DNA from 3 places in the Paenibacillus sp. GM1FR genome. Region 1 is predicted to be linked to each of the others. Evidence: predicted binding sites of a transcription regulator. Region 1 holds the regulator's gene; each other region holds the start of a gene.
The links. Region 1 encodes NrdR, which represses ribonucleotide reductase genes. Its sites were predicted from a motif close to AACACNATATATNGTGTT; they were not measured.
Positions count from the first base shown of each region.

Region 1 (7,708 bases):
TTCCATGAACTGGAGATGCCTTTGTCACGCATATTGGCGGACATGGAGAAACAGGGTATCAAGGCCAATACAGCCGATCTACAGGCTTTGGGCAGTGAGTTTGAAGAACAGATCAGCAGGTTGATGGCTGAGATTTACAAGCTGTCAGGAACGGAATTTAATCTGAATTCACCAAAGCAACTGGGTGAGATTTTATTTGATAGACTGGGCTTGCCAGTGGTGAAGAAAACAAAAACGGGTTATTCCACAGATGCGGAAGTATTGGAGAAATTGGCTCCTTATAATGATGTGGTCAAGCATATTCTGCAATATCGTCAGCTTGCCAAGCTGCAATCCACTTATGTGGAAGGATTGCTCAAAGAGATATCCAATCGGGATGGCAAGGTGCATACGTATTATCGTCAGACCATTGCTGCAACGGGACGACTTAGCAGTCAATTCCCGAACTTGCAGAACATTCCGATTCGGATGGAAGAAGGTCGCAAAATCCGGAAGGTATTTGTTCCTTCCGAGCCAGGATGGTCCATTTTGGCAGCAGACTATTCCCAGATTGAACTGCGAGTACTGGCCCACATTTCGGACGATGAGCGCTTGAAGGAAGCGTTTGTCAACGATATGGATATTCATACAAAGACAGCTTCGGATGTATTCGGTGTGAAGCCTGAGGATGTGGATGGGGATATGCGTCGTTCCGCGAAGGCAGTTAACTTTGGTATCGTGTATGGCATAAGTGATTATGGCTTATCACAGAACCTGCACATTACACGTAAAGAGGCCGCGCAGTTTATAGATCAGTATTTTGAAGTATTCCAGGGTGTGCGCCGATATATGGATGATATTGTGAAGGAAGCTCGCCAGGATGGTTACGTCAAAACGCTGTTGGAACGTCGTCGCTACCTGCCAGAGATTAATGCCAGCAACTTCAATCTGCGTTCCTTCGCAGAGCGTACGGCGATGAATACACCGATTCAGGGAACAGCGGCAGATATCATCAAGCTGGCCATGGTACAGATGGATGAAGCGTTGCGGGAACGCAAGTTGAAGAGCCGTATGTTGCTTCAGGTGCACGATGAACTTGTATTCGAAGTGCCTGCGGATGAATTGGAACTGATGAAAGAGTTAGTACCTTCTGTTATGGAAAAAGCTTTGGAACTGTCGGTTCCGCTGAAAGCCGAAGTCAGCTTTGGTGATAACTGGTACGAAGCGAAATAAATCAAGTGCTGCGCGGTTTTTCCGGTATTTTACAATAGGCCCTTCCATGTTTGAGATATAAGAAAAGGGTCCCGCTGAGCGCTATCTTCCGTTATAATATAGGGGAGGTGAGAACATCATGCCGGAATTACCGGAAGTCGAAACAGTCAGAAGAACATTGAATCAACTTATTGTGGGCAAAACGATTGATCATGTTACCGTTAGCTTGCCGCGGATTATTCAGCGGCCGGACGACATAGATGCATTTGCAATGGAACTCGCGGGACATACCGTCATTGGCGTGGAGCGCCGCGGCAAGTTTTTGCGTATTTTGCTGGACGGGCTGGTGCTTGTCTCCCATCTGCGGATGGAAGGAAGGTACGGTGTGTACGAGCAGCATGAAGATGTGGAGAAACATACACATGTGATCTTCCATTTTAATGATGGTACGGAATTACGTTATAAGGATGTGCGTCAATTTGGTACGATGCATCTGTTCAATGCAGGTGAGGAACTGGTGTCCAAACCTCTGCTGAAGCTGGGACTGGAGCCGCTTGATCCAGCCTTTACGGTAACTGCATTCCGCGAGGCGGTTGGCAAGCGTACAACCAAAATCAAGGCTGTACTTTTAAATCAGGCATATGTGGTTGGTATCGGGAATATTTATGTGGACGAGGCTCTATTTCGCGCAGGTATCCATCCCGAGACCATCGCCAAGACACTGACCGAAGCTCAGTTAACGGTGCTTCATGAAGCGATTGTGGCTACGCTGCAAGATGCAGTGAATGCAGGTGGATCATCCATCAAGTCCTATGTGAATGGACAGGGTGAGATGGGGATGTTCCAGCATCAACTGAAAATCTATGGACGCAAATCAGAACCTTGTACAACTTGTGGTACGTTAATTGAAAAAACGGTGGTTGGTGGCCGTGGCACGCATTTTTGTCCGAACTGTCAGCTGCTGTAACATGAACTGAATGAACGAAATGATGAAATCATAGCACCCTTGGATTCCTCCCTCCATATACTGATATGGCAGAAATAAGCGGGCGTATACCCATACTGGCATCTTCAGTTGGCACGAGTACCGCACAGAGGAGGAGTCCGGGGTGCTGCATCATTTTATTTCATTGCTGGCGCTTGCTTTGGCGCTTAGTTTAGATGGTTTTGGAGTCGGGATTACATATGGGTTACGGAGGACTAAGATTCCCCTGTTATCTATCGCTGTTATTTCGATCTGTTCAGGATTGGTTATTGCCTTGTCGATGCAAGTAGGTGTGTTGTTGTCCCATGTGGTGTCACCGGATATCGCTTCGATCGTGGGAGCCGTCATATTGATAGGTATTGGTGCATGGTCACTGTTGCAACTAATTCGAAAGCAAGGCAAAGAACAGCTGGAAACAGACACTGGAATGGGTGAGGCAGCAGAAGCAAAGGTAACTGGAGTGGGAGAAGCACAAGAGAGACTGTCGGATTCAAAGGGCAGGAATCAGGTGCTTGCACTGGATCTGGAGCAGTCGGCTTCAAATGGATCACTGGAACGAATGGTATTTACACTGGAGCTGCGCAAGCTGGGCGTTGTCATTCAGATCCTTCGCAGTCCCTCCAAGGCGGATATGGATAACTCGGGGAGTATATCTGCTCAAGAAGCGATGTGGCTGGGTATTGCCCTGTCTCTGGATGCGTTTGGAGCAGGTTTGGGAGCGGCACTTCTGGGATTCCCTACACTATGGACAGCACTCATTATTGCACTGTTTAGTGGGGCTTTTCTGTCACTCGGCATGAAGGTTGGCCTACGATTCTCAGCTCTGCGCTGGATGCGAAGACTGTCTGTATTGCCAGCGCTATTGTTAATGATTATGGGAATAATGAAGTTGTTATGAGGTGAAACGATGAATATAGGCTTAACCGGCGGGATCGCGACAGGCAAAAGCAGTGTTTCCGCCTATCTCGCCAGTAAGGGAGCGTTGCTCATCGATGCAGACGTTATTGCCCGGGAAGTTATGATGCCCGGGCATCCCGTGTTGGCCGCCGCTGTTAAGCGGTTTGGACAAGCCATACTGAACGAAGATGGAACACTGGATCGGAAAAAGCTTGGAAGTATTGTTTTCGAACAACCAGAGGAACGAAAGGCATTGGAGGCTATCACACATCCGGCGATCCGAAGAGAGATGCGCGAACGGGCTGCTGCATACGCGTTGCAACATCCGGATAAACTTGTGGTATCTGATATTCCTTTGCTCTACGAATCAGGTCTGGAGGACGGTTTCGAGGAAGTCATGGTTGTATATGTTCCGAGATCGGTGCAACGAGATCGCTTGATGAGTCGGGATGGAATGACTGCAGCACAGGCCGAGGCTCGAATGGATGTACAGATGGATATTGAGCGCAAAAAACAGCTGGCAGACATTGTCATCGATAACAGCGGCTTATGGCCTGCGACGGAGCAGCAAATTGACTCATATCTACAGCGTAAGGGTTTGTTATGAGAATATTGCGTAAGAAACGTTTACTGCTGTTGATGTTTGTGTCCTTTGTACTGGTGTTATTTCTGAATACAAACTGGATGGCATGGTTCTATCCCATACATTATAAGGAAGAGATCCGTGCCCAATCTCAGAGTTATGAGGTTGATCCGTTTCTGATTGCTTCCATTATCAAGGTGGAGACCAATTTTAAGACAAGCAAGGAATCCAAACGAGGTGCCATTGGGCTCATGCAACTGATGCCGGACACGGCGAATTGGATACTGGAACAAGCCAAAATTCCCGACACTTCGCTGGAGGAATTGAAGCACGAGCCTGAACGAAATATTCAATTAGGTACATGGTATCTGCGGAATCTGTCTGATCAATTCGATGGCAATGAAGCAGTTATGATCGCTGCATATAATGCGGGACCAGGCAAAGTAAACAGTTGGCTTAGAGATGGTGTATGGGATGGCTCGTTCGATACAGTGAAAGATATTCCGTTTGGTGAGACGCGTCACTATGTACAAAGAGTCATTTACTATTATAATCAGTATGTAAAGATCTATAATACGTTCTAAGTATATAAGTAGAAGCACAGAGCAGGCCGGTTATTCACCGGCCGCTCCATGCTCCTCTGTGTAGCGTATTACGATGCAGATATTATTGGTATTGACCTGCCAATTGCTGTTCTGCAATTGTTACCAGACGCTTCGTGATGTATCCACCGATCGAACCGTTCTCGTAAGAAGTCATGTTACCTTGGTATCCGTCTTGTGGGATGCTGATTCCGAGTTCTTGAGCAACTTCATATTTCATTTGCTCGAGTGCTGCGGAAGCTTTAGTTACCACCAAGTTGTTGGAGTTACCATTGCTTTGTGCCATTGCTGTTCACCTCCTCGCGGGTTGGTAAAAGTATTATGTGTCGGCAATGCGTTTTTCATTACAAAATCAGTACAGGGAATATGTGGTAAAAAGTAAAACGTGGGAAGTGATCTGTTTTGAAGTGTCCTTATTGCGGTTATATGGGTACCAAAGTGCTTGATTCGCGTCCGGCCAACGAAGCAAAATCCATTCGTCGTCGCCGTGAGTGTGAGCAGTGTGCCCGAAGATTTACAACGTTTGAGATGATTGAGGAGACTCCACTGATTGTCATTAAGAAAGATGGCAGTCGTGAAGAGTTCAGCCGGGACAAAATTCTCCGCGGGCTTATTCGTGCCTGTGAGAAACGTCCAGTCTCCGTAGAGACCCTGGAGATGATGGTATCTGAGGTGGAGAAATCTCTGCGTAATACAGCCGATGCTGAAGTGGAGAGTCGCCAGATTGGTGAGCTATTGATGGAACAGTTGTTTCCAGTCGATGAAGTGGCTTATGTCCGTTTTGCGTCGGTATACCGCCAGTTCAAAGATATCAATATGTTCATGAAAGAACTGAAATCCCTGTTGTCCAAAGACGATCTGGAGGATTAGTGAAGTTGGTAAAGGGAGAAGAGCAGTCTGGAGTTCCAGTCCGTGTGTACCAGAGAAATCGGTTGTTCTTCTCCAATCACTTTGGATCTTGAAAAAGTGATTGACAGCGAAAGCTGGATTTTATATGATATAGAAGTCGCCTGTGGAACGTAGCAGTGCTGGACAAGTTATCTATTTTATATCTTGGGGCCTTAGCTCAGCTGGGAGCACACCATGCAGCGTAAACCAACCAGTGAAAATAAGGTTTTGAAGTAAGGATTATTGATTTGGGGAATTAGCTCAGCTGGGAGAGCGCATCGCTGGCAGCGATGAGGTCAGGGGTTCGAGCCCCCTATTCTCCATAAGAGTTTGGCGAGAAAACGGCAGAGATGCCGTTTTTTTCTTTATCATTGTGGAGTAAAATTAAAGTATTAGTGCTTGCGTAAGGTAAAGAGAACTAGATTATGATGAGGCTCCTGCCACTGGTGGGGGTCTTTTGCTGTCGTAAATGGAAAAATATTCTCGTTTTTGCAATAGGAATAGGATACAATAACTATATGATTATAGCGAAACAAGAAAAATTTGAGCCAGAGGTGATTCTCTTTGAAGTTAGTGAAGGTAATAATTAAGAACTTTCGTTCTTATAAGAATGAAGTGCAAATCCCTTTTGATAACTTTACAGCTCTAATTGGAAAAAATGATGTAGGAAAATCAACTGTTCTTGAAGCACTTGAGATTTTTTTTAACAACAGTTTGGTTAAAATAGAGCAGTCGGATGCATGTGTATTTAATGAAGACAAGAAAGTTGTTATTGGTTGTGTATTCGCTGAACTTCCAGATCAAGTAGTTCTTGATACGGATTCCCTGACAAGTTTTAAAGGCGAATACTTATTGAACTCGCAGGGAGAACTAGAAATTCGTAAAGAATATGATTGTAATTTGAAGACACCTAGAGAAGTTGTGTACTCTTATTCGAGCCATCCAAGCATAGATGGGGCTAATGATCTAATTAAATTAAAAAATGCCGATTTAAAGAAACGTGCACGTGAACTAAGTATTGATTTGACTGGTGTTGATCAGAGATCTAACCCTCAATTAAGAAACATTATTAGGAACAGCTTTCAAGACCTCCAAATAGAAGATGGATTGATCTCTCTAAATGATGACAACGCTAAAGCTGTATGGGGAAGTATTTTAAAAAAACTACCGCAATATGCACTTTTTCAGGCTGATAGACCAAGTAAAGATGATGATTCTGAGGTTCAAGATCCAATGAAGTACGCCATAAATGAGGCAATAAAGAGTGTGGAGGATGAACTCGCAAGTATAAAGGAAACGGTTCGGAATCAAGTAATCAGTGTTGCTCATAGAACGTTGGACAAGCTAAAGGAAATGGATGCTGATCTTGCTAATGAATTGGAACCCCACTTTAAGACAGAACCCAATTGGAATGGGCTATTTAAACTTTCGCTCACCAGTGATAATCAAATTCCAATAAATAAGCGGGGTAGTGGAGTTCGTAGGCTTATTTTACTCAACTTCTTCCGCGCTGAAGTCGAACGTAGGCAATTAGAAGCAGGGTCGACTAGTGTAATTTATGCAATTGAGGAACCTGAAACTGCACAGCATCCTAACAACCAGAAAATGTTGGTAGAGGCGCTGACACAACTCTCAAATACAGATAACTGTCAAGTTATTACTACTACCCATGTGCCGGGGTTGGCTGGTCTACTCAATGTGGACAATCTACGTTATATCGAAGCACAACCTGATAGAAGTAGGAGGGTTAGACATAGTGAGCCTGATGTATATAAAAGAATTGCAGAACAACTGGGGGTATTACCTGATAGTCGTGTGAAAGTATTTATTTGTGTAGAAGGCCCTCATGATGTTCGTTTCTTAAACCATATTAGTAGAATGCTGAATAGGCAAAATCCAATTTTCCCAGACATTGAATCTGATCCTCGAATTGCTATTTTTCATTTGGGAGGAAGCACATTAAAGGATTGGGTTAGTTCAAATTATTTGGGAGGGCTTGGGATTCCAGAGATACATATTTATGATCGTGACGAAGGAGCGACCCCGAAATATCAAGCTCAATATGAAGAAGTAAATCGACGTAAGAATGGTTCTAAAGCATTTATAACCGAAGGAAGAGAAATGGAAAACTACCTTCATCATGATGCCATAAGACAGGAATATAAATTTGAGATTTCATTTTCTTCAACGGATGATGTACCGGAATTAGTGGCAAAAACAATGCATGAAAGTTCATCGGAAAAGCCATGGAATGAGCTGACTGAGGAAAAACAAAAAAAGAAGATTTCAAAAGCGAAGTCCAGATTAAATAATGAAGTAGCTACTATCATGACGTATGAACAGTTATGTCACATGGATTCTAATCGGAATGTGGAGAGTTGGCTACAAGCAGTAAAGGTTCATCTCGAACTTCAAGAGTATCAAATGTTAGCAGCTGCAGGTACTGCTGATAAAGCTGAGGAGAACCACTAGAGGCTCAATAGAAAAATTATTGATTGTTTGCGGTATACTACTAAAATGAGGTGTTTGATTTGAATAATTTAAATGATGTCCGGGAGCATT
Region 1 is NZ_MKZL01000059.1:603-8,310, reverse strand. It holds gene polA (DNA polymerase I) at 1-1,212, shown strand, start outside; gene mutM (DNA-formamidopyrimidine glycosylase) at 1,331-2,158, shown strand; gene PAEAM_RS26110 (manganese efflux pump) at 2,301-3,074, shown strand; gene coaE (dephospho-CoA kinase) at 3,084-3,680, shown strand; gene PAEAM_RS26100 (lytic transglycosylase domain-containing protein) at 3,677-4,240, shown strand; gene PAEAM_RS26095 (alpha/beta-type small acid-soluble spore protein) at 4,323-4,544, opposite strand; gene nrdR (transcriptional regulator NrdR) at 4,661-5,128, shown strand; tRNA gene PAEAM_RS26085 (tRNA-Ala) at 5,397-5,469, shown strand; gene PAEAM_RS26080 (ATP-binding protein) at 5,720-7,618, shown strand; gene PAEAM_RS26075 (hypothetical protein) at 7,678-7,708, shown strand, end outside.

Region 2 (7,708 bases), on a different contig from region 1:
CGGAGTTCGCTGCATGTGAGACCATCATCTGAGATACCGTATAGGACAACAGCAGAATCGTCATCAACAGACCTGCCCGCTTCCACCATACGTTACGTATACCGATTGATGACCGCCCTCTTCCCCATAATCGGGACCAAGAATCACGGAATCCATTGTACCGAATCGGATTTTCAATATATTTAAGGGACAATGAGGCCAGTACAACCGTTGCAGCAACCTGTAAAATGATGCGTACAGGATGTGCTCCTCCCGTATTCACCGCGGGATTGGTTAAAATAATGACAGGATAATGCCACAGATATAATCCGTAGGATCGCTCTCCGATCCAACGTAATGGCTTGGCGCCAATGATACGTGCCAGTAGAGACGATGGGTGAGCCAACACCGCTACCAGCAACGTTGTTGCGATAGCCTGAAGCACCATGCCCCCTTGATACAGAAACGGATCGTATTCACTGCTGTTCAGCATCATGTAGATTAACAAAGCGAGCGCAGCAAGTCCCGACACATCGAGCACAAGCCGGTTCATGCCAGACAGAGAGTTCGATAGCTTGCGACTAGGCCATACCACGGCAAGCGCAGCACCAGCAAGCAGTGCAAATGCCCGCGTGTCTGTTCCATAATATACACGGCTCGGGTCCAGATCCGGATTATACATGATGGCCATTGCGCCAGCAGATAATTCAGCTGCGACAACAATGAAGACGACCAGCCATCCCTTTCTTTTGAACACTACGATTGCTGCGATCAGTAGAAGAGGCCATATGAGATAAAATTGCTCTTCCACAGCCAGCGACCAGAAATGTCCAAACGGTGATGGAGGGCCAAAACTTTCGAAATAGGAAACGTTGTGAAAGATATACCACCAATTGCTTATGTATAATACACCCGAAACGATATCACCACGAAGCGCAGCAAGCCGGGATGGGTCTGTACAGGCCAACCAGATCATCACCACAGCTGTCATGGTCAGCATGCCTGGAAGCAAACGCCTTACCCGTCTTACCCAGAAATCACCGAGTGAAATGCGTCCATGTTCCTGCCACTGTGACACGAGAATATCTGTAATTAAATATCCCGAGAGAACAAAGAATATACCTACACCGAGCAGTCCGCCCGGAATAAAATCCAAATTCAGATGATACGCGATTACTGCAAGTACAGCGATGGCTCGCAAGCCGTCAAGTCCGTTCATATGTCTCTTACGATTTAACGATTGTGACATGCATGCCCCTCCTTGTTACTGTGAGTCAACAACATCGGTGTTGGGGGCATAAAGGAACTCCTGATCGTTCTGGTTGTCATTAACATACGTATTGCACCTTCCATCTTTCATTTACAACATAAGAAAAGCTTCTGTTCGAAGCACTATCTGATGATGCGACATTCTGTGTGAATTCTATCATCTTAAAGAAGACGAGTTGCCTGTCCATTAAGTTTAATTATTAAAATATTCTTTATATTCATTCGTAAGTTCACGTTTAGCATTATACGCCCGAAATAAGCCTCATACTTTACAGGGATAGTTACAAACGATTAAACCGATGTAACCTTTCCTGCCAGCTCATATAGCTGTAAAATCATACTCTAATTTTGTCGTTAAATATAGTACTTTTCATCGAGTGGCTAAAATTACCTGTCCCGCTTGCGCAAACCAGCATACCCACGCACACATCGATTGAAACAATTGAATTCATAACAAAAGGCTGCCGACTTGCTCAGCAGCCAATATCCATTATAAACCTATGTCAGACCGGATTGAAAGTTTTGCTCATAATTGCTTCTTCTTGCCTAGGACCCTAGAGGTGGAACGGGTGAATCTTTTCTTCTGTCCTCGCATCCATGATCCGGTATGTTGAACGCCCTGTGTACATTGGGATTTGCAACTTCTCCAGATCAACCATTCCATTCTCCAGAAAGTACTTCTGATCCTGATATCGCTGCAACACTTCGCCTGCAATCCATTCATGGTCACCATATGTCGTAATCTCCATAACCTTGCATTCATAAGCAAAATAAGCATCTGTCAAAATGGGTACACTTACCTTGATTCCTTCCTCATACGGAATGCCGAATCTTGTGAATTTATCCGTATCTCTTCCACTGAACGTTCCTGCAGCTTGAATCCACTCCGATCGATGACCTGGCAGGAAATGAACACCGAATACGCCACTCTTCTCAATGAGTTCATAGGAGTATGTTTCCTTACGAAGGGAGATGCCGTATACGCCTGGTGATGATCCGATGTATGTATGCCATCCGGACGCCATCACATTCTGGACTCCCTCATGACGTGAAGTCACCACCGCTACCATTCCAGGATAAGAATAAAATATAGGTTCTTCTATCGGCTGACGCATCTAATCCCCTCTCTTCTTCGTTATAAAGACAACTTTAATTATAAAGGAAAGAAACAGGTTGAAAAAGCGTTTTGCAGACGATTTCGCTATAAACGACATATTCACTATCATGGTATACTGAAATGGTCAATTTCTAAAAATACGATACTGGGAATGTGATAGGATATGGTCAAATCAGTCAAATATACCTCCTAAATAAATCCATTATTCAAATTTAGGAGGTTATAACTTATGTTTAATTTAATCGTGTTAGATCAGTGGGATCGAAAGCCATACTTTGACCACTACTTGAATCAGGTCAGATGTACCTACAGCATAACTGCTAATCTGGATATCACTCTATTGATCAACGAACTGAAGCTTAAAGGATTGAAGTTCTATCCCGCTCTTATTCACATGATCTCTACGGTTGTCAATGCACACAGGGAATTTCGAACTTGTTTTGACGCCGAGGGCAGATTGGGCTACTGGGACGAAATGTCTCCGAGTTATACAATTTTTCATGAGGACAACAAAAGTTTCTCAACGATCTGGACAGCATTCCATGAAGATTTCGAGACGTTCCACATTCGTTATCTGGAAGATATGAAGAATTACAAAGATCACAAACAATTTGTTGCCAAACCCAATGAACCGCCAAATACTTTTCCCGTTTCCAGTATTCCTTGGGTGAACTTTACCGGATTTAATCTGAATATTTACAATGAGGGAACCTACTTGTTGCCTATTTTCACGATGGGGAAATATGTTCAACAGAACGATAAAGTATATCTTCCCTTATCCGTTCAGTTACATCACGCCGTGTGCGACGGCTACCATGCTGGTGTTGTATTTAATGAATTGCAATCACTTGCAGATCGATGCCAAGATTGGTGTTAGTTATCTAAATGACAAAAAGGCATTCCTGACTTCGTAATGGAGTCAGGAGTGCCTTTCTTTTTCTCTTTTTTTCAAAAGATATTTAATTGCATTTACTGTACCCACAGTTGCTGCATGTTTTGCAACCTTCCACATTCATCAGGGATGCCGAGCCGCATGAAGGACATAAATCTCTCGATTCGATAAAGGTTTTCTGATCCTCTACTTTTGGATACGTGCTCTCCACTTGATTCTGTTTTTGTAATGCTCCAGGTTCGTTCTCCTGCACATCGCTCTGTACATGACTTTCCAATGCTTTGGCGACTGCATCAGCAATCGATTCAACCCTATTGGCTCCGAAGCCAATCGCTCCCGAACCACCGATTCCCTTGAGATGTTTGATCAACAGTTCAACCTTTTGCCCATGATCTCCGTATCGAAGGAACAGAGAGCATACTCGACCGAGTGCCTCAGCCATGGCAAACACATCCGATCCCGCTTTGCCCACGTTCAGGAAGATCTCACCCGGGGTTCCCTCCAGATCATTGATCGTAATGTAAGCCATACCAAATGGCGTATTGATTTTGTATGTCGCACCGCGCAGTACTTGAGGACGGCTTCTGTATTGTTTATCCAGTACTGTAGAAGAGGACGGGGCTTGATCAGAAGAATGCGTTCTAACACCAACCTGGCTATTGGAAGTTCCATCACTTGCCTGTACTTCAGCATTATTCGGGTTTTCTATAGCAGATACGACTGTCTTCTCTTCAGCTTCCGCCGTGTTCTGATCTTCACCTTGGGTCTCTTCCTTCTTCGACGTGGACAACACCTGCACATCCCTGCTGCCGTCGCGGTATATCGTTACTCCCTTGCAACCAAGGTCGAAGGCCAGTTCGTACAGCTCAGCCGTATCCTCCACTGTAAAATCAGCCGGACAGTTGGCCGTCTTCGAGATCGAACTATCCACCCATTGCTGAATCGTTGCCTGCACCCGTATGTGATTCTCAGCCGACAAATCCATCGCCGTCACATAATAGTCTGGTAAAGCTTCACCAGGATGTTCATCCAGCCAATCTTGTGCGATCGGTACGAACTGTTCATCATAACCTAGACGGCTTTGACGGAAATACTTGAAGGCGAAATACGGCTCAATACCTGTTGATGTGCCCACCATCGTACCTGTACTTCCCGTTGGCGCTTGTGTGATCAGTGTGACATTTCGAATGCCCTGTTTACGGATGGCCTCTCCCACTTCAGGGTACGTCGCAACCATGTTTTTCATGAATCCACTCTGTAAATACGGTTCAGCTTCAAAAGCTGGGAAAGCTCCCTTCTCTGCTGCAATCTCTGCCGATGCCAGATAGGCCTCCTTCGCCATGAATCCATACAGTCTATCCAGAAAAACAAGAGATTCAGGACTGCCGTATCGAATACGCAGCTTAATCATCAGCTCTGCCAGTCCCATGGTGCCAAGCCCAACCCGGCGTTCACGCTGCTGATTCAGTCTATTTTCCTCAAAATGATATGGTGTTGCATCGATGACATTGTCCAAAAATCTAGTCGAGATACGAGTGGTTTCCGCCAGTTCATCCCATGCCACATCATGATTTGTTTCATCGTAGAATTTGGACAGATTAATGGCAGACAGATTACATACACCCCAGGCAGGCAGACCCTGTTCTGCGCAAGGATTAGTACAGATAATCGGATTGAAGTACCAGCTGTTGGACATCTGGTTGTAGTACTCCATGAATACCACACCGGGCTCTGCCGATTTCCAGGCTGATTCAATAATGGTATGCCAGATTTCGCGCGCCTTCAGTGTACGATAGTGCACCACCGAATGACCTGCGGCTTTCCATTGCTGCATATCCCCGTTCCACTCGATGTCGTAGTCCGGATCGTTCGTATCGGGGAAAACCAAGTCCCAATCTCCGTCCTGCTTGACAGCCTCCATAAATGCGTTGCTCACACATACAGACAGATTGGCATTGGTCACCTGCCCCATCGTTTGTTTCACGGTAATAAAATCAAGCACATCTGGATGCCAGTCATTCATCATCAGCATGAGCGCACCCCGGCGGCTTCCGCCCTGTTCAATCAGTCCAGTCGTATAACTGAACAATCCGCCCCACGATACGGAACCGCTGGATGATCCGTTGACACCTTTCACCACCGCTCGGCGAGGACGCAAAGAGGACAAATTAATGCCAACACCTCCCCCACGTGCCATAATCTCCGTCATCTCGGTCAAAGTCTTCATGATGCCACCCCGACTGTCTTGCGGAGACGGAATGACATAACAATTGAAGAGTGTCAACTCATCGCTTGCCCCCGCACCCGCAGCAATTCGGCCTCCGGGTACTAACTTCCAATCTTCCAACACAGAGCGGAACTTGGACTCCCACGTTGCCCGCTGATCGGCTGTGGATTCGACAGAAGCCATCGCTTTGGCAAGACGGTCCCACATCTCTTCCGGTGTTTTTTCTATGTTGAGTGTCAATTTCTCCACACTTGTCTCAATCATCTCTCCCCTTCGAGTCCTTACCTGTACAAGCTGACCCTTACGTTCTATGATTTCGCCCACTTCCTTGGTTGGGAACTTCGGATCATCCTTCGTTAATACCAATACCACATCTCCAACCTTGGCATGATTCGAATCAGCGTCCTTCCAGGCGTATCGGTCCAGAAATATTTTTTCGCTAAGTCCTTCTAATTGGTACGATCGTTGGTTCGATTTCATCGCTACGTTCAACCTCCCCGGAATAAATCTCCATTTTCACTATAAAAGTAAATTATGATGAAACACCACATATAGTGATATAAAACCAGTATATTACACCATATATTGATTTTCCACATGACTTTTATCACAGACCTTATTTTGTAGACTCCCCTGTTCGGACAAACTTCTTCACACACCCTCATACGCATGAATACGACATCAGTGAATTTTTTGGCACAGAAAAAACATGTGCCTTTACTAAATTTCTGGGTTCAATATAAGTTAAACTAATCATTTGCACGTCAACGGAGAGGACAGAAAAAACCTGAAAAAGCGAAGCGTTCGCCTTTATCCCCGGATTTCCCCCTCCAGAAAAGGGAATCAAAGAAATCTGGGGATAACAGCGATTGGAAGGTTGTTCTGTCATCGTAGTGTTCGTGCAAATAAAATGTAGTTCAACTTATATAGTTATGAACTGACTCTCATTCGTCCATACTATTACCTACGAATAAAACGTCATCACGTATGGCAGGGGAGGAAACACCATGAACCGGAAAAACCCGCACCACATGAATCAACCTGTAGCCGAGCTGCCCGTTCCGTTGGAATTTGATCGGACCTGGATTAATCAATTGGAATCACGACTGGATAAAGGGGGGCCTTGGGGGGATTACCGACTCTTTCAACTCGGCATTCAAGCCGAAGAGACCAACCTTATTCCCAATTTTGACGAGATCCAATGTCTCAAGCATCTACAAGGCCTTACCCCACTCCCTCACCAGATGGACACTGCACGCAGAGTATTATTTGAAATGTCAGGCCGGGCCATTCTCGCCGATGAGGTGGGTCTGGGCAAAACCATTGAAGCCGGTCTCATTCTGAAAGAATATATGGTTCGGGGTCTCGTATCCAAGGTACTCATTCTCGTGCCAGCCTCTCTTGTGTTGCAATGGGTACGGGAGTTGAATTCAAAATTTGGCATCCCTGCTATTGCCCAGAAAAAGGCCTATTCCTGGCAGAATGAAGTGGTTGTTGCTTCCATGGATACAGCCAAACGTGACCCGCATAAAGATATGCTGCTGAATACTGATTACGACATGATTATTATTGACGAGGCTCATAAGCTCAAAAACAAGAAAACAACCAACTATCAATTCATGCTGAAATTGCGCAAAAAGTATTGTCTGCTGCTTACAGCTACACCTGTTCAGAACGATATGAGTGAATTGTTCAATCTGATCAACCTGCTGAAGCCCGGTCAACTGGGTCGTCAGGGTGACTTTGCGGCCAACTTTGTTGTAGACAAACGGGTTCCGAAAAATCAGGAACAGCTTAAGAACGAGTTATCCAAAGTCATGATTCGTAACCGCCGCGGCGAAGGCCCCGTTCAATTTACCAAACGGAATGTCTCCAACGTGAATCTGCAACTATCGCCTGAAGAACAAGCGCTTTATGATGGCGTGACTTCCTTTGTTAAAGACCAGTACCAGGAAGCTGGCGGCAACCTAAGTAGCATGCTCTCCCTTGTTACATTGCAGCGTGAAGTGTGCAGCAGTCGAGATGCTGTATTCGTGACGCTTGTTAATCTGTCGAAGAAACTTCCGCTGGACTCTCCCCTTCGGGACAAGATTTGGGAACTCGTTGCCCATATTAAAGCGATCAAGGAGAATACCAAAGCGGAGAAAACGATGGAACTGGTTCGGAACATGAATGAAAAAGTAATTATCTTCACCGAATACCGGGCCACACAGGAGTATCTGCT
Region 2 is NZ_MKZL01000054.1:103,227-110,934, reverse strand. It holds gene PAEAM_RS24770 (acyltransferase family protein) at 1-1,228, opposite strand, end outside; gene PAEAM_RS24765 (flavin reductase family protein) at 1,803-2,363, opposite strand; gene catA (type A chloramphenicol O-acetyltransferase) at 2,595-3,242, shown strand; gene PAEAM_RS24755 (adenosylcobalamin-dependent ribonucleoside-diphosphate reductase) at 3,325-5,964, opposite strand; gene PAEAM_RS24750 (DEAD/DEAH box helicase) at 6,492-7,708, shown strand, end outside.
Region 2: a site for NrdR is predicted at 6,026-6,043, ahead of PAEAM_RS24755 (adenosylcobalamin-dependent ribonucleoside-diphosphate reductase). Genes of this name have one in related genera too.

Region 3 (7,708 bases), on a different contig from region 1:
ATCGGTATGTCGTGGAAAGTGGAACTTACTCCATTATGGTTGCCAAGTCATCCTCCGATGTTCAGCTGGTTGCAGACCTGACGGTTGAAGGAGAGACAATCCCCGCTCGTAATCTGGGTGTGGCTACCCGTGCTGAGAATTATGATGCTTACCTGGGTGTTGATCTGGATGAGAGCAAAGAGGGTGGAAGTGCTGTCCGTGTCGTTGGAGAGCAAGGATGGATTGCTTTCAAGGATGCCGATCTGGGTAGTGGGGCAGCAACAATTGAAGCGCGTGTCTCCGCAGAACAAGCAGGTGCTGTGTTGGAAGTTCGACTCGGTTCACCAGACGGTACGCTCGCAGGACGTGTGGAACTGGCGCAAGGTGAAGCCCAGCAGTGGTCTACCGTGAAGGCGGAACTCACAGGTGCATCAGGTGCACAGGATGTATACATTGTGTTGTCTGCGGGTGTGCGCATCAGTCACTTTGAGATTCGTTAATTCAAATAGCTCATGAAAAAGCCTCCGAACTTATTCGGAGGCTTAGTTTGTTGTTTAATGACCATTTTGCATAAATCCCCTGAGCGGTAGGAAACGAATTATACAAATTTCTATGATATGAACCGTGCTTGTATGGTCCATTAAACGTATTTTTATTTACCGTCAAACGTAATCATTTTTTGCACAAATTGCTTCAATTGTTTGTTGGTTTCATTCAGTTTCTCAATTGTGCTCATGAAATTGTTTACGAGTTCAGCCTGCTCTTGGGAGCTTGCAGTGATCTCACCAAGTTCATTCTCCATGCCTTGAATGGATTGCCGAACCGACAGAAGAGAATCTTCAATACGGGCCGTTGCTTCTTTGGTATCCACAGACAGTTTGCGAATTTCTTTGGCAACAACGCCAAAACCTGCACCTGCTTCACCTACACGAGCAGCTTCAATGGCAGCATTCAAGCCGAGCAGATTGGTTTGTTCGGAGATTTCACGAATGAAACTGGCGACCTGAGTGACATTGCCTGATTTCTGTACGGCTTGTTTGGAATTGTTCCGGATCTCTTCGGTTGTGGCACTGAGTTCCTCGGAGTGTGCAGCTACATGCTGTACACTGTCAATTAACTGGTTGGTCAGATTTTCGGTAGCATCCATGAGCTGTTGCAACTGGTCCTGGTCATCCATACTGTAGAGCAGATTAAACAGGGCGATGACTTCACCTTTCTCATTTTTAATGGGGATAAAAGCCACGTCAAAAGGAACACCGAATAAATCTTTAGGGTAGTGATCAAATCGTTTGACTGTACCGCCGTTGAGATCAGCAAAATTTCGATTTCCATCCAATAGTGGGTCGCCTGGTTGATAATTCAGTTGCTTTAACGATTCTCCTGCTGAGAAATATAAGAATTTTTCTTGATCAATAATGGACATGGTTACATCCTGACGGATGGTGTCTCGAAAGAAAGGCATACACGTAATTAATGCTTGAACAATATCCATATAAAAGATGATTCCTCCCTGGTTACCTTATGTAAACGGTTAAATTTTAAATGCTAAATTACTAACTACCTATATAATATATCGTCATGCAATAGAGAAGAAAGTAGAGAGAATGGATAAAACTTATTTCTTTAAAGAAGGCGGCTATACGCGAAAAAGACACGAGTCCCCGGGGACCCGTGCCTTACTAATTGTTGTGAGGGGAATAAAACCAATGTTTACCGCATACTGAGCTGCATTGTAACGATGGTTCGAGTGGCTAGTGTTGCACGGACATCAATCAAACGTTGATTCCGACTGCCGCGGAAGGGAAGGGAGACATCACGCTCCGCTTCAACGTATCGACCGTCAATAATGACATCGCACAATCGAGCAAGCTCCGCTCTTGCAGGGTCGGTAATCAGTTCTTCATATTCGAATCCCGTGTAGGCCCATACCGTCAGATCAGGACGTGTAGCGCGGAGTTGCTGGACCCAAGACGTACATTCTGCTGCCGAGAAAAAGGGATCACCACCACACAACGTAACGCCATCCAGTAACGGATGGGTCGTCACTTCATGCAGAATCTGCTGCTGCCGCTCCTCTGTAAAGAGCTCACCCGCTCGAAAGCTCCATGAATCCGGACTGAAGCAGCCCGGACAGGCGTGACGGCATCCGCTGATGAACAACACGGCACGCAGGCCGATTCCTTCATTCACCGATTCCGGGATGTAACCATATAGATTCACCGGTGTTTCACCCGATCCCGCACTTCGGCTTGCTTCGCAGCATTGAAGCGTACTTTGTAATCCCCGGTCAGATAGCCAGTTACGCGGCGTAACCGCTGGAAGTGTACATGGTTCTCGTGGGCTTCACAGTTTGGGCATACATCCCCAATGACGCCTTCATAACCACATGCAGGGCAGCGATCAATCGGATGATTAATGGAGAAATAACCGATATCCTGCGCCAGTGCATACTGTACAATTCGCAGGAAAGCTGCGGTGTTGGCTCGAACGTTTCCGTCAAGCTCCACATAGGAGATTGCACCCGCGTTACATAACGTGTGGAATGGGGCCTCCAGTTCAATCTTCCGATAAGCTGGAAGAGTGTGATAGACCGGGATATGGAATGAGTTCGTATAATACTCACGATCATTAACCCCGGGAATAATGCCATAATGGGCTCTGTCGATCTTCGTGAATTTGCCGGACAACCCTTCAGCAGGTGTGGCAAACAGGGTGATATTCAAGTTATGCTGCTCGCTCATCCGGTCACAGAACTCTCTCATGGTCCGAATAATGTTGAGCGCTTCGCGGTGTACATGAGGGTCCTGCCCATGATGACGCCCATAGAGAGCTGTCATACATTCCGCGAGACCGATAAAACCAAGAGATAATGTTCCATGCTTTAATAGATCGGCAACGGGCTCGTTCGGGTCAAGCTGTTCTCCACCTTCCCATACACCCTCCCGCATCATGAAGTCCGATGCCTTGGCAGGCTGCAATGTCTGAATTCGGTAGCGGTGCAGCAGGCCGGAAGCGGCATTATGCATAACCGACTCCAAAGCAGTATAGAATCCGGCCCGGTCAGCGACAGCTCTGGCACCTTGGCAGATGCCAAACCGGATGCCGAGCTTGACGAGGTTAATGGTGTTGAAGGACAGATTACCTTTACCACTTTGACGATTGCGACCAAACCGGTCAGCCAGTGTACGTGTGCGGCATCCCATCGTTGCGATGATCGTATCCGGATCTTCCGGATGATAGAAAGGCAGATTGAAAGAGGCATCCACATTGACAAAGTTAGGATACATCCGCCGGGATGAACAGGTGACTGCGAGCCGGAACAGATCATAGTTCGGCTCACCTTGAGCCTGATTGATCCCCTGTTTACATTGGAAAATATGTTGAGGGAACACGGGAGTCTCCCCGTTGCCCAAGCCACGAATGGTTGCTTCCAGCAACGAGCGTGATACCAACCGACCTTCTGCTGATGTACATAATCCATAGTTCAGTGAAGTAAATGGAATCTGACCACCTGCCCGGCTGCTCATCGTATTCAGGTTATGAATCAGTGATTCAGCAGCTTGTCCTGTCTCCAATACAGTCTCTTCATAGGCGAAGGCATATGCCCGCGGACATTGATTCTTCGCTTCGATGCTATCCAGATGAAGCTGTTCATCCCCGATCAGAACATTTTCACCAAAGAGCCGTTGCCCTTTGCGATAATGTTTGCGGAACGATCGCTGTACATAAGGGGCCAAATCCCAGTCAATCTTATTGGCCGATACACCGCCATATTGACTGTTCTGCTGGGATTGGAAGATGATCGCAACCAGGGCCATTGCGGACATGATCGTCTGAGGTGTGCGAACCGATCCGTTGCCTGTGTTGAAACCCGCAGCGAGGAGACGGTCAAACGGGATAAAGATGCAGTTGGTCGTTCCAAGAGCATACTGATCCAGATCGTGTACATACAGATCTCCGTTCTCCACAGCTTGGGCAAGCTCTTCCGGCAACACATGACGCAGAGCATGCCACTTGGCGGTCTCCGAACCGAGCCTGCTCATCTTACCGCTGAAGGAGTCCCCGTTCAGATTCGCATTCTCCCTCAGCGTATCGGCGTCTTCTGCGCCAATAATTCGTCTTCCCAGGTCGGATAATGGATCGGATGCCGGTGGAGTGGCATACTCAAGCATGTTCATGTAAGGTTCCTCCTAAAATGATTTTGGTTATCATTCAATTCACGTTAAATACTATATGTAGATTCGTATTATCCATTTATAAACTATATGTGGTTTTTTGGGTGTGATCATGATCACACAGCTTACTGAACAAAGTGGGCTTTCCCTTAATTGCTGCGGATAAAGGTTTCCAAAGTCTGAGTAGAAGCGTATAATTTCTAGTTATCTTGCAAGGATAATATTCGAAGTTGGACAAGATGGACTTTAATCAAGTTGAAAAGGCGAGTTGCAATGAATTCGCGGTCGTTAAACCATCCGTTTAAGACCTGCTTTTGTCCACAAATGGGCAATAGGCAGGGAGTATGATTCTCTTATACTTCTACGGTGTTAATCATATAAGTATAGATTGTGACAGCTATTCGGATTTTTGATGACCCCTGTACGTGATTAAACATTCTGAAATACAGATTTGAAAGTGCAGCTAAGATAAGAGGGGTGAATCATGGGGACGGCAGAAGGCATTACAAGAGGCTTCTATGAAGATATAAAGGAAGCTGCGGCTCATATCGTAGACGTATTAAGTGGTATATTGAAGGTCAATACCATCTTTGTTGCCACGAATGACGGGGTGACCAATGTCATTTTAGAGGCCTTTAATCGTACGGAAGAGTTAGTTGTTAAAGGCAGTGCACTTCCATTTACGGATTCATATTGCAGCCTGGTATTAAGAGACAACGGTAGCGTTCTTACGATCCCGGATACATGTGAACATCCGATGACACGATCCATGGGCGTTACGAGCGGACTTGGCAATCGCTTCTTCGTGGGCGTGCCTATTATGAGAAGATCGGGCGAAACATTTGGCACCATCTGTCTGATGGATGATCCTGGTTATGTGATCAGCGAAACCGATATGAAGACACTGAAGGCAATGGCTGTATTCCTGGGTTATGTTGTTGATCTGGAAAGCACGTTGCATGTTCAGGAGCAGAAATTGAGTGATTCGGAACAAATGCAAGAACAGCTCCAGGCAGAGAAAGAACGTGCCGAATCTGAGGCTATGACCAAAACACAGATGTTGAAGCTAATGAGTCACGAGATTCGCAATCCTTTGAACGGTATTTTGGGACTGACAGATCTGATGCGCACACCGGATATGCCTGAGGAGCAGTCCGAATATGTGAACATGATTGAGACAAGCGGCAATATTCTGCTTTCCTTGCTGAATAATATGATGAATTTCAACATTAATGAAGCAGGTAAAACGGTTATACATGATGATCCGTTTGATCTGGTAGGCACCATTGAGAATACCGTGTATCTCTATGCCGGGATTGCGACGGGCAAGAACATTGAGCTGGGATTAAATCTTGAACTGAATGTATCTCAAGTGTTCGTTGGTGATGAAGTCAAGATTGGACAGTTGCTTGCACACGTCATTCAATATGCTCTCGATTCAACGCGTGAAGGTTCCGTTCTGATCACAGCAGTGGTGAACGGAGGAGAATTGGAGGAGACCGGTACACTTCAGCTCAAGGTGAAGTACACGGGTCAGATGTTATCGGACAAGAAGACACCAACCTTTAACAGCCAAGATGAAAATTTGAATATCCAAAAACTGATTGGAAGCAATCTGGGTTTAGCTGTAAGCCAGAATCTTGCCATTCTCATGCATGGCCGTATTCAGGTGAGCAGTGTGAAGGAAAATGAGACGGAATTCAACATCTCCCTTCCGTTGCGCAGATACTGGGAGTTACCTCAACTCGCAAGTGTTCAGCAGCGGTTAAAAGGGAAAAAGGTGTTGCTTGCCAAGGACCCTGACATTTTGCAAGGTGTCTCTTCCCTGATGCGTAGGTGGGAGATGGATGTACACATGACCTCGGGTGTGACATTAGCGCATGATTGGATCAAGGAAGGATTCATGCCGGATGTAGCCGTTGTGGATATGGGATTAATGGAAGGCGGCGCGGTTGATTTTGTACATGAACTGAAACAGCGACTGGAGAATCTGCCCGTCATTGTTCTTGTTCCTTATGGTATGCACATTGAATTGCATGAAGCAGAAGCCTTTGATGCTGTTCTGACCAAGCCGGTCAGACAGGCTGATCTGTTGAATGCATTGAGCATTACTTTGCCTTAGATCATGATCATAGATTTTTATTCGGCGCACCTTATAGGTGCGCTTTTTTTCATTTTCCATTTTCTGAGCCAAAGCCCTTTTATTCCGAGCTGGTTACGTTACAATAGAAAGTGAACTTCATCTTTATAACCAACAGAGGAGGATATGCAATCAATGGATTATCGCAGATTAGGTGGAAGCGGACTGAAAGTAAGCGAGATCAGCCTGGGAAGCTGGCTGACGTACGGAGGGTATGTGGAACGTGAGAATGCGGTGAAATCAATTGAAACTGCATTTGATGAAGGCATTAACTTTTTTGATACTGCCAATGTATACGAACGGGGTGCAGCAGAAGAACTGCTGGGGCAGACGCTCAAAGCATATTCCCGTGACTCTTATGTACTTGCAACCAAAGTATTTGGCAAAATGGGTGATGGTCCGAATGACCAGGGGTTGTCTCGCAAACATATCAAGGAGCAATGTGAAGCCAGCTTGAAGCGCCTGGGCGTTGAATATGTCGACATCTATTACTGCCATCGTTATCATACTGAAACACCAATTGAAGAAACACTCCGCGCTCTTGATGATCTGGTACGCCAAGGCAAAGTCTTATATGTTGGCGTCAGCCAGTGGACTGCGGCTCAGATGGAAGATGCACTAGGTACAGCAGATCGTCTGCTCCTCGATCGTATCGTGGTCAATCAGCCGGTGTACAACATGTTTGACCGTTATATTGAAAATGAGATTATCCCGCTCGGCGAGCGTAAAGGCATCGGACAAGTTGTATACTCCCCGCTTGCTCAAGGTCTATTGACCGGGAAATATACGTCCGTTTCCGATATCCCAGAGAATAGCCGTGCTGCCAAGCTAGGATGGGACGAAGGAAAGATCAATGCGGATCGTATCGGAAAAGTTCGTCAACTGATTGAAGTGGCGGACAAGCTGGATCTGAAGGTTGGCCAATTGGCCCTTGCCTGGATTCTGCGCCAGAACAATGTATCCAGTGCACTTGTAGGGGCGAGTCGTCCCGAGCAGGTAAAAGAGAACGCGGCAGCATCTGGCGTGAAGCTAGATGCTGCCATTATCGAAGAGATTGAGAGCATTCTTGCTTGATTTCCTGTCAGCACACAAGCTGAGATGATATGTAATGATCCATAAAAAGAGGGATGTCCTGTGCGCCTGGATAGGCGAGCCAGACATCCCTTTTTTGAAAAGGTTGAAAGGTTAGTTTATTGAAAGGTTAGATCTTACTTTAAAGCGTAAGAGGCAAGGAACGAAAAGTTAAGGCACACACACGGTTACGCCCTGTATTCTTGGCTTCATATAAAGCACGATCGGCCTGTTCGAAGAAGTCATCATCGTCATGATCATCACAATGATCGGGATACACGGCTACACCAATGGAGATGGTTAGACGTGTCGTGTGCCCGTCGGGCAGAGCAAAATGGTATTT
Region 3 is NZ_MKZL01000022.1:238,098-245,805, forward strand. It holds gene PAEAM_RS16725 (glycoside hydrolase family 3 C-terminal domain-containing protein) at 1-479, shown strand, start outside; gene PAEAM_RS16730 (methyl-accepting chemotaxis protein) at 632-1,471, opposite strand; gene nrdG (anaerobic ribonucleoside-triphosphate reductase activating protein) at 1,690-2,199, opposite strand; gene PAEAM_RS16740 (anaerobic ribonucleoside triphosphate reductase) at 2,196-4,157, opposite strand; gene PAEAM_RS16745 (hybrid sensor histidine kinase/response regulator) at 4,639-6,276, shown strand; gene PAEAM_RS16750 (aldo/keto reductase family protein) at 6,430-7,368, shown strand; gene PAEAM_RS16755 (GGDEF domain-containing protein) at 7,508-7,708, opposite strand, start outside.
Region 3: a site for NrdR is predicted at 4,205-4,222, ahead of PAEAM_RS16740 (anaerobic ribonucleoside triphosphate reductase). Genes of this name have one in related genera too.